One region of the Brevundimonas sp. TSRC1-1 genome, then DNA from elsewhere that is predicted to be linked to it. Evidence: riboswitches for the same ligand, from Rfam matches in the RefSeq annotation. Region 1 holds a riboswitch; the other holds the start of a gene.
What was found. A riboswitch is a leader RNA that binds a small molecule or an ion and turns the genes downstream of it on or off. The one in region 1 is predicted to bind glycine.

Region 1 (4,411 bases):
CAGGGTGCGGATCAGATTGCCTCCCGCATCGCGTTCGACCTTGGAGCAGAGATCAAGGTTGCCATTGTAGCAGCGGGTGACCAGGTCCTGCGCCGCAATGGTCGTGATCACGTCATCGATCTTGATGTCGTAATAGTCCAGCGACAGGTTGAGGCCGGGAATGGACGGCGGGGCATAGGTGACGCCAAGGGTCAGGGTGTCAGCCGTCTCCGGGCGAAGGTTGGGATTTCCGCCGCCGTTGTTCAGCACATAGACCAGGGCGCCTTTCTTGGCCGGGTCGTTGAGGTTGTTCCATCCGGTCGTGGTCGTCGTGAACAGTTCAGACAGGTTGGCCGAACGGATGTCGCGCGACTGGGTCACCCGGCCCCGGAAGCCCTGGAAGAACTCGTTCGTCGCCCCGACCTTCCACGACCAGATCGAACCGGTGGTGTCGTAGTCGGAGATACGCGCGGCGGCGTTGAACTGCAGGTCGTTCAGAACCGGCAGGTCGCGGACGACGGGAACCAGGATTTCGCCGAAAGCCTCCTTGACGCTGAACTCTCCGGACATGGCCGAGAAGCTGAAGGTCTTGAAGGCCTTCGCAGCATCCAGTTCGCCGACGCGCTGGTCGGTCTGCTCCTTGCGGGCCTCAAGACCGACGGCGATCGAGACGTCGCCCGCCGGCAGGCTGAAGGGCTCGCCGCGCAGGCTGATCCCGGCCACGTCCAGCTTGGTCGTTGCGCGCTGCTGCGGGGTGCCGGTGACATAGTCGATGGCTTCCTGCGACGGGGCCCCGAGGCCGAACAGATTGATCGGCACGCAGCCGGAGTTGGCGTTGGTCAGGGTCACGCGGCAGACGGCCTGGCCGGTCGATGGATTGATGACGGAATCGACGGCGTTGGCGAACTGGGTCTTCAGCAGGAAGCCAGGCGTGTCGATGTTGTTCTCGAATTCACCGTGGCTGTAATAGGCGCCCCAGCGCCAGTTCTCGCCGAACTCGCCATCCACGGCCAGGGTCGCCTGGGTGGTCACCCGCTCGAAGTCGATCGTCGAATAGGACAGATCGGAGTTGAAACGACCGAAGGTGAAGGACGTCTGGCCGGCGGCCGCCATCTGCTGCTTGATCGTGGAAGACAGGAAGGCGTTGTCGATGCCGATGGTCAGGTCGCCGCGATCATGGTCGCCGAACCAGACATAGTTGTTCCACATGCGCGAATGACGGACATCAGCCGTGACCCGCAGCCTGTCGTTGATCTCGTAGACGGCGCTGGCCAGACCCGTGTAACGCCTCTGCGGCGTGACCAGCGGGCTCAGATCGTCGTTCGACGGACCTTCGCCGCCGATCGAATTCGTGCCGCTGACCGTGCCATAGTCGAACGGACGCAAGGAGCCGTCCGGGTTGAACACCATGCCGCGGTTCACACCCGACATGATCAGACCGCCATAGGCCGCGTTGGCGAATCCGACGTCCGGCGTCTGCGCGCCGTTGACCGTAGCCCAGCGGCCGATATTTGGGCGCGAGGCCTTCGGGATGACGCCTTCGTTGTCGAGATATTCGCCGCCGACGACGAAATGGCCGCGACCGCCGGCGAAGTCCGTGCCCCAGGCGCCTTCGAACCGTTCCTGCTCGGCGTCGTCATAGGACGAGATGCCGTATTCGGCGCCCAGCTTGCCGCCGGTGAAATAGCGGTCGATGCCGATGTTGACGACGCCGGCCACGGCGCCCGATCCCCAGGCGGCGGAGGCGCCGCCGGTGACCACGTCGACGCTCTTGACCAGGACCGACGGCACCGCGTTCAGGTCGTTCTCGCTCGACACCCGGCGTCCGTCGATCAGGACCAGGGTCCGGTTGATGCCCAGCCCCCGCAGGTCCACCGGCGCATTGCCCGCGCCGGTGTTGGTGCCGGTCGTCTGGGCCGAGGTGGTGGCGCGGAACTGGGGCATGTCGTTCAGCGCGGCCGCGATATTGGGGCGCGCGCCCACCGACAGATCCTCAGCGGTCAGGTGGATGGTCGGCGTCGGCGCTTCGAAGCCGGCGCGATCAATGCGCGAGGCGGTGACGACGATATCGTCGACCGCGGCGGTTTCCGGAGAGCCCTCCGTCTCCTGGGCTTGGACCGCCGTGGCGCAGGCCAGCAGGGCGATGGCGCTGCAATAATGGGTCAAGTGACGATTAAGACGAGACAAAGCGAGATTCCTCATGGCGACGACGCCCCTCCCCAGGGATGCCCAATGCGACTGACGCTCTTCGGCGTCCGTTCGCCCCCGCTGTCATTGGGCCTGAGAGTTTCGGGTCGTCGCCGACCCTTTCTCCTTCGGCGAGACCGCATCCCCCGGATCCGGCCTTCTCTCCAGCGTTCCTTCAGCAAGACGGTCCGTTTGCCTGAGCGTTTCCGGGGCGGTTGCGCCTTCGGCGTCGGCCGGAGCCGATCTCTCCCGCCTTGCTGGGGTGAGTAAGATCAACCCAGACCGCCCTGTCAAATCGACAAATACAGCAGTTATTTTGCGCTCAAAACAAAATACATGGTTTTATCGTGCCGGCACGAACCAGACGGACCAGATCAAGACCCCATGTTGCAAGCGACGGGCGTCCGCATGACGGCGTCGTGACAGAAAGGGAGGCTTCGGACTTAATGGACTTATCCACAGGAACGGTCAGGGAGCAGCCGGATCCGCCGGCGCTCTGACGCCGTGACGCATCGCTTCCCTCCACCGGGTGAGCAGAGTCGCGCGACGCGCCTGATCCAGATTGGCCAGCAGGGCGGGTCCCACCCGAACCGGCCGAACGCCTGGCGCGGCGGGACGGACAGGCGCATCGACATCGTCGCGGACCGGTCGAACGCCCAGGGCTCCGATCACCCGCTGGCCTTCACGCGAGAGAAGGAAGTCCAGAAACAGCCGCGCCGCATTCGGGTGGGCGGCGTTGCGCGGGATGAAGGCCACGCGTGAAACGGACAGATGATAGTCCTCAGGCGTGATCAATCCGATCTCCGGCGCGCGCGCGACCCATGACGCGCCGTACGACTGGTTCATATTATAGGCGAACGCCATCCGCCCATCGGCGATTTGACTCATCATTCTCCGCCCGGAGGTGTCCAGCCGCGGACGCTGCGCGCCCAGCGCCTCCATCAACGACCAGGCTTCAGGATAGATCTGCACGTCCGCCGAAAGCTGCATCAGGGCCACGCCGCTCCGTTCGGCGTCGTAGAGGGTGACACGACCGTCAAAGACCTCGGGGCGGGTCTTGAGCAACCGAAGCAGATCCGCATGACTGCGGGGCACGACATCGGTCGTGAGCCGGCGTCGATTATAGGCGAACACGATCGGCTCGGCCGTCAGGCCATAGCCCTGGTCGCGCCATACCGAACCGTCCGGCATGGCCGCACGATGCGGCGACCGGTAGGCTTGAGCATAGCCGTCGTTGATCAGCTTGACCTGCACGTCCATCGCCGTGCTCCAGACCAGGTCCGGCCCCTCCTGGCCCGCAGCCGCGAGCCCCCGAACCTCCTCGGCGATCCGAGTGGAGTTTTTGTCGTCCAGACGTACCCTGATCTCAGGCCAGCGACGACGAAAGGCCTCCAGCACCGGCCCCATCAAACTGGTGTTGGTGAGGATGTGAAGCGCCCCCTCGCGGCGGGCCAGCCAACGCACCCGCGGCGCCGTGCCCGCGCCCTCAGGCTCCGACGAACAACCGGCGGCGCTTAACACCGCCGCCCCTCCCGCCAGCCCGCCCGCCAGGCCCCCCGCCAGGCCTACGAGCAGATCTCGCCGATCCGTCTTCACCGGCCCCGCTTTCTGGTTATTGTGTCATCCATGATCCGTCGCCCCCTCGCCTCGCCATGAGAATACTCGTTGTCGAAGATGACAAGGCGCTACGGCATTCGCTCGAAGCCACTCTGCATGAGGCAGGTTTCGAGGCGAGATGCATCGACAGCGGCGAACAGGCCTTGCGCCTCGAAAGCTCAGAGGTCTTCGACGCCGCCATCCTGGACATCGGCCTTCCCGACATCGACGGCTTCGAAGTGCTGAGAACCCTGAGGCTGCAGGGATCATCGACCCCGGTTCTCATGCTGACGGCGCGTGACGCCCTCAGCGACCGGGTCGCGGGCCTTGACCTCGGGGCCGACGACTATCTGGTCAAGCCGTTCGCCCCATCGGAGTTGGTCGCACGTCTCCGCGCCATCGTGCGTCGACGCCAGGGACAGGCCGCCGGCGCGGTCGTGGTCGGAACCCTCTTCTGCGACTGGCGCACCGGGCGCGCCCACGTCAACGACCGCGACCTCGCCCTGCGCCCCCGCGAATGGGCGGCCCTGCGCGTCCTGGCGTCCCGACCTGGACAGGTGGTGGACCGCGACCTGCTGGCCGCCGAGGTCTTTCCTCAGGACGAGGCGCCGTCGCTCAATGCGCTGGAAATTCACGTCGGCCGTTTGCG
Region 2 (4,411 bases), on a different contig from region 1:
GCGGCGGATATGCTGCTCCCGCGTCGACAGGGTCAGGACGAAGCCGCGCTCGCCGTCGGCGTCCACGGTCTCGCCGGTCAGGCGGCCGGGCATCTGGCGGATCAGCTTCTCGCGCGTGGCGAACAGGCCGACATAGGGGCCGCCGAAGTTCAGGGCGTTGCCGATCGACTGGCCCTCGGCCGCGACGATGTCCGCGCCCATCTCGCCGGGCGACTTCAGCAGGCCCATAGACACCGCCTCGGTGACCACGACGATCAGCAGGGCGCCGGCGGCGTGGGCGGCCTCGGCGATCTTGGTCACATCCGTCGCCGTGCCGAAGACGTTGGGGGTCTGAACCACGACGCAGGCCGTGTCAGGACCGATCTGGTCGATCACGGCGGCCTCGGCGTCGACGGCGGCGGCCAGGACCTGGGTCTCGACGCCGACGGCGTGGACCACGGTTTCGGTCGCCTTGACATAGTGGGGGTGCACGCCGCCCGAGATCACCGCCTTGTTGCGGCGGGTCACGCGGGTCGCCATCAGCACGCCCTCGGCCATGGCGGTCGAGCCGTCATAGAGGCTGGCGTTGGCCACCGGCATGCCGGTCAGGTTCGCGACCTGGGTCTGGAACTCGTACAGGTACTGTAGGGTCCCTTGCGCGATTTCCGGCTGATAGGGGGTGTAGCTGGTCAGGAACTCGGACCGCTGGATCACATGATCCACCGTCGCCGGGACATGGTGCTTGTAGGCCCCTGCGCCGCAGAAGAAGGGCACCGCGCCGGCCGTCGCGTTCTTGGCGGCCATGGCGGACAGGGCGCGCTCGACCTCCATCTCGCCGGCCACGCGGGGCAGGTCCACCGGCCCGTCCAGTCGCGCCGCCTCGGGCACGTCCACGAACAGGTCGTCGATCGATTTCGCGCCGATGGCGGCGAGCATCGCCGTGCGGTCGTCGGGCGTCAGGGGGAGGTAGCGCATGTTCTATTCCGCTCATCCCGGCGAAAGCCGGGACCCAGTGTTTTGGGCGATCGGTCGCGTCGATCTAAAGAAGAGCCGCTCATCCCACGCACCCTGCCTCGCGAAAGAACTGGGTCCCGGCTTTCGCCGGGATGAGCGGATGAAGTCAAAGCGTCTTCAGGAACTCGTCGTAGGCGGCCTGGTCCATCAGGGCGTCCAGCTCCGAGGCGTCCGACACCTTGATCTTGGCGAACCAGCCGTCGCCTTCCGGGGCGGCGTTGACGGTTTCCGGGGCGGTCGACAGGGCGTCATTGGCCTCGACCACTTCGCCCGAGACGGGGGCGTAGACGTCCGAGGCGGCCTTGACGCTCTCGACCACGGCGAAGCTGGCGCCCTTGGCGACGGTCTTGCCGACCTCAGGCGTTTCCACGAACACCACGTCGCCCAGGGCGTCGGCGGCGTGCTTCGAGATGCCCACGGTGGCGATGTCGCCGTCCAGGCTGACCCACTCGTGATCCTTGGTGAACTTCATAATCTGATCCTCAGACGGTCTTCGGTTTGCGGTAATAGCGTTGCGCCACGAAGGGCATGGCGACGATTTCGGCGGCGGCGGACTTGCCGCGCACGACGACCTTCAACTCCGTACCCAGCGCGGCATAGGCCGGCGGCACGAAGCCCATGGCGATGTTCTTGCCCAGCGTAGGGGAGGGGCCGCCCGAGGTGACCTTGCCGATGACGTTCCCGTCAGCGTCGGCGATCTCGGCGCCTTCACGGGCCGGGGCGCCTTCCTTGACGATCAGGCCGATGCGGACGCGCGAAGGACCGTCGGCCAGTTCCTTCAGGATCCGCTCGGCGCCGTTGAAATCCGCGCGCTCCTTGCGCGACTTGGACAGGGCGAAAGTCAGCGCCCCTTCGACCGGCGAGGTCGTCGGGTCGATGTCATGGCCGTGCAGCGGCAGGCCGGCTTCCAGGCGCAGGCTGTCGCGGGCGCCCAGGCCGATCGGCTTGACGCGGGCGTCCTCCAGGATGGTGTTCCAGACGCGCTCGGCCTGGTCCGCCGGCACCGAAATCTCATAGCCGTCCTCGCCGGTATAGCCCGAACGCGAGACATAGCAGTCGACGCCGAACAGCATCAGCCGGGCGCATTCCATGAAGCCCATCTCGGCCAGGAGCGGCTCGTACGCCGACATGACTTCGGCGGCTTCCGGTCCCTGGATGGCGATCAGGGCGCGGTCCAGCACCGTCAGTTTGGCGTCGCCTTCCAGGTTCGCGTCCCAGAAGGCGAAATCCTCGTCCTTGTTGCCGGCGTTGACGACGACGAACAGGCCGTCGTGATCCGGGCGGCCGGCCATCAGGTCGTCGATGATCCCGCCGTCCTTGTTCAGCAGCAGCGAATACTTCTGCTTGCCGGCCTTCAGGATTTCATAGTCGCCGGGCACGAACCGCTCGAACTGGGCGGTCGCGTCCTCGCCGGTGATCTTGCACTGGCCCATGTGCGACACGTCGAACAAGCCGGCGTGTTCGCGGGTCCAGCGGTGCTCAGCCAGGACGCCCTCATACTGGACTGGCATGTCATAGCCGCCGAAGCCCACCATCCGGGCCCCCAGGGCGCGGTGCGCGGCGTTCAGGGGCGTCGTTTTAAGAAGGGGGGTCTTCAGGGCTTGGTCGGTCATGGTTCAGGCTTTCACGGTCGCGTTTGGTGGCGGAGCTCCGCCGTCTTCGCGCCCCCGCTGTCCTGAAGCCTGAGAGATTCCGGCGGTCAGACCGCCTTGCTCCGTCGGCGCGCCCTGATCCCGAGAAGGGGGCGACTTTCCAGCGTCCGTATGCTGTCGCGGTCCGTTTGCCTGAGCGTTTCCGGGGCGGTTGCGCCTTCGGCGTCGGGGGCCGGCCTGCCGGTCCCGAACTCTCCCGCGAGAGCATCCGACCTAAGCCACCGACTCCGGGCCCAAGTCAAGCGTCGGCGGCTTTCGGAGGCCGTCCGGCGGCGTCATTGTCGCCGTTCGCATCGCCTGTTGTTGCGTCGCCCTTGCCCTCGCGCCGTTGGCCCGCCAAGAACGGGAACCGCCTCAGCCGCACCGGACCGACCGCATGACCGCCGACCGCACCCGTCTCGACGCCCATATCGCCGCGCTCGACGCGCCCGAGGGTCTGAAAGCGGTGCTGACCGTCGTCGCCGCCACCTGCGCCGACATCAGCAAGGTCGTCGCCGGCGGCGCCCTGGCCGGGGCTCTGGGCGCCTCGGGCCAGATCAATGTCCAGGACGAGGAGCAGAAGAAGCTCGACGTCATGACCAACGACATGCTGACCGACGCCCTTCTGGCCTGTCCCGCCGTCGCCGGCGTCGCCTCGGAGGAGATGGACGAGGTCCAGCCGGCGTCCCATTCGACCGGCGAATATCTGGCCCTGTTCGACCCGCTGGACGGCTCGTCCAACATCGACATCAACGCCATGGTCGGCACCATCGTCTCGGTGCTGAAGTCCGCCACGGCTTCGCCGACCGAGGCCGACTTCATGCAGCCGGGCCGCAACCAGGTCGCGGCCCTCTATGCCCTCTACGGTCCCCAGACCATGCTGGTCCTGACGACCGGCGCCGGCGTGAAGGGCTTCACCTTGTCGAACGACGGCGACTGGATCCTGACCCACGACGACATCGCCATCTCGCCGGACACCAAGGAGTTCGCCATCAACATGTCGAACCTGCGCCACTGGTCCGCGCCGGTGCAGACCTACATCGGCGACCTGCTGAAGGGCGACGAAGGCCCGCGCGGCAAGAACTTCAACATGCGCTGGGTCGCCGCCATGGTCGCCGACGTCCACCGCATCCTGATGCGCGGCGGCGTCTTCCTCTACCCGTGGGACAAGCGCGAGCCGACCAAGCCCGGCAAGCTGCGCCTGATGTACGAGGGCAATCCCATGGCCTTCCTGGTCGAACAGGCCGGGGGCAAGGCGACGACGGACGGGGTGCAGCCCATCCTGGACGTCCAGCCCGAGCATCTGCACCAGCGTATCCCGGTCGCCCTGGGCTCGGCCAACGAGATCGACGCCTACGCGGGCATGTGATGCAGATCGGTCCGACTGACGTCCTCCTGGTCATCGACCCGCAGAACGACTTCTGCGAGGGCGGTTCTCTGGCGGTCGCGGGCGGGGCGGGGATCATGCCGCTGATCAACCGGCTGGCCGAACGGTTCTCCCGCGTGGTCGTGACCCAGGACTGGCACACGCCGGACCAGATCAGCTTCGCCTCCAATCACTCCGGCGCGGCCCCCTTCACCGAGATCGAGGTCGCCTACGGCCGCCAGATGCTGTGGCCGGATCACTGTATCCAGGGTTCGCCCGGCGCCGACTTCCATCCCGACGTCGCGCCCACGGTGCGCAAGGCCCTGGCCGTGATCCGCAAGGGCTACAACCCGGCGGTCGATTCCTACTCCGGCTTCTTCGAGAACGACCATCGCACCCCGACGGGCCTGGCCGGCCTGCT

Region 2: it holds a riboswitch for glycine, as region 1 does, so the genes downstream of both, gcvT (glycine cleavage system aminomethyltransferase GcvT) here and ACP7CK_RS14835 (TonB-dependent receptor domain-containing protein) in region 1, are expected to answer to the same signal.

Annotation. Positions count from the first base shown of each region.
Region 1 is NZ_JAFCXI010000004.1:256,157-260,567, reverse strand. Features, by position in the region: gene ACP7CK_RS14835 (TonB-dependent receptor domain-containing protein) at 1-2,145, opposite strand, end outside; glycine riboswitch at 2,341-2,428, opposite strand; gene ACP7CK_RS14830 (ABC transporter substrate-binding protein) at 2,635-3,762, opposite strand; gene ACP7CK_RS14825 (response regulator transcription factor) at 3,819-4,411, shown strand, end outside.
Region 2 is NZ_JAFCXI010000003.1:634,160-638,570, reverse strand. Features, by position in the region: gene gcvPA (aminomethyl-transferring glycine dehydrogenase subunit GcvPA) at 1-954, opposite strand, end outside; gene gcvH (glycine cleavage system protein GcvH) at 1,100-1,465, opposite strand; gene gcvT (glycine cleavage system aminomethyltransferase GcvT) at 1,476-2,606, opposite strand; glycine riboswitch at 2,662-2,751, opposite strand; glycine riboswitch at 2,756-2,854, opposite strand; gene ACP7CK_RS13235 (class 1 fructose-bisphosphatase) at 3,022-3,993, shown strand; gene pncA (bifunctional nicotinamidase/pyrazinamidase) at 3,993-4,411, shown strand, end outside.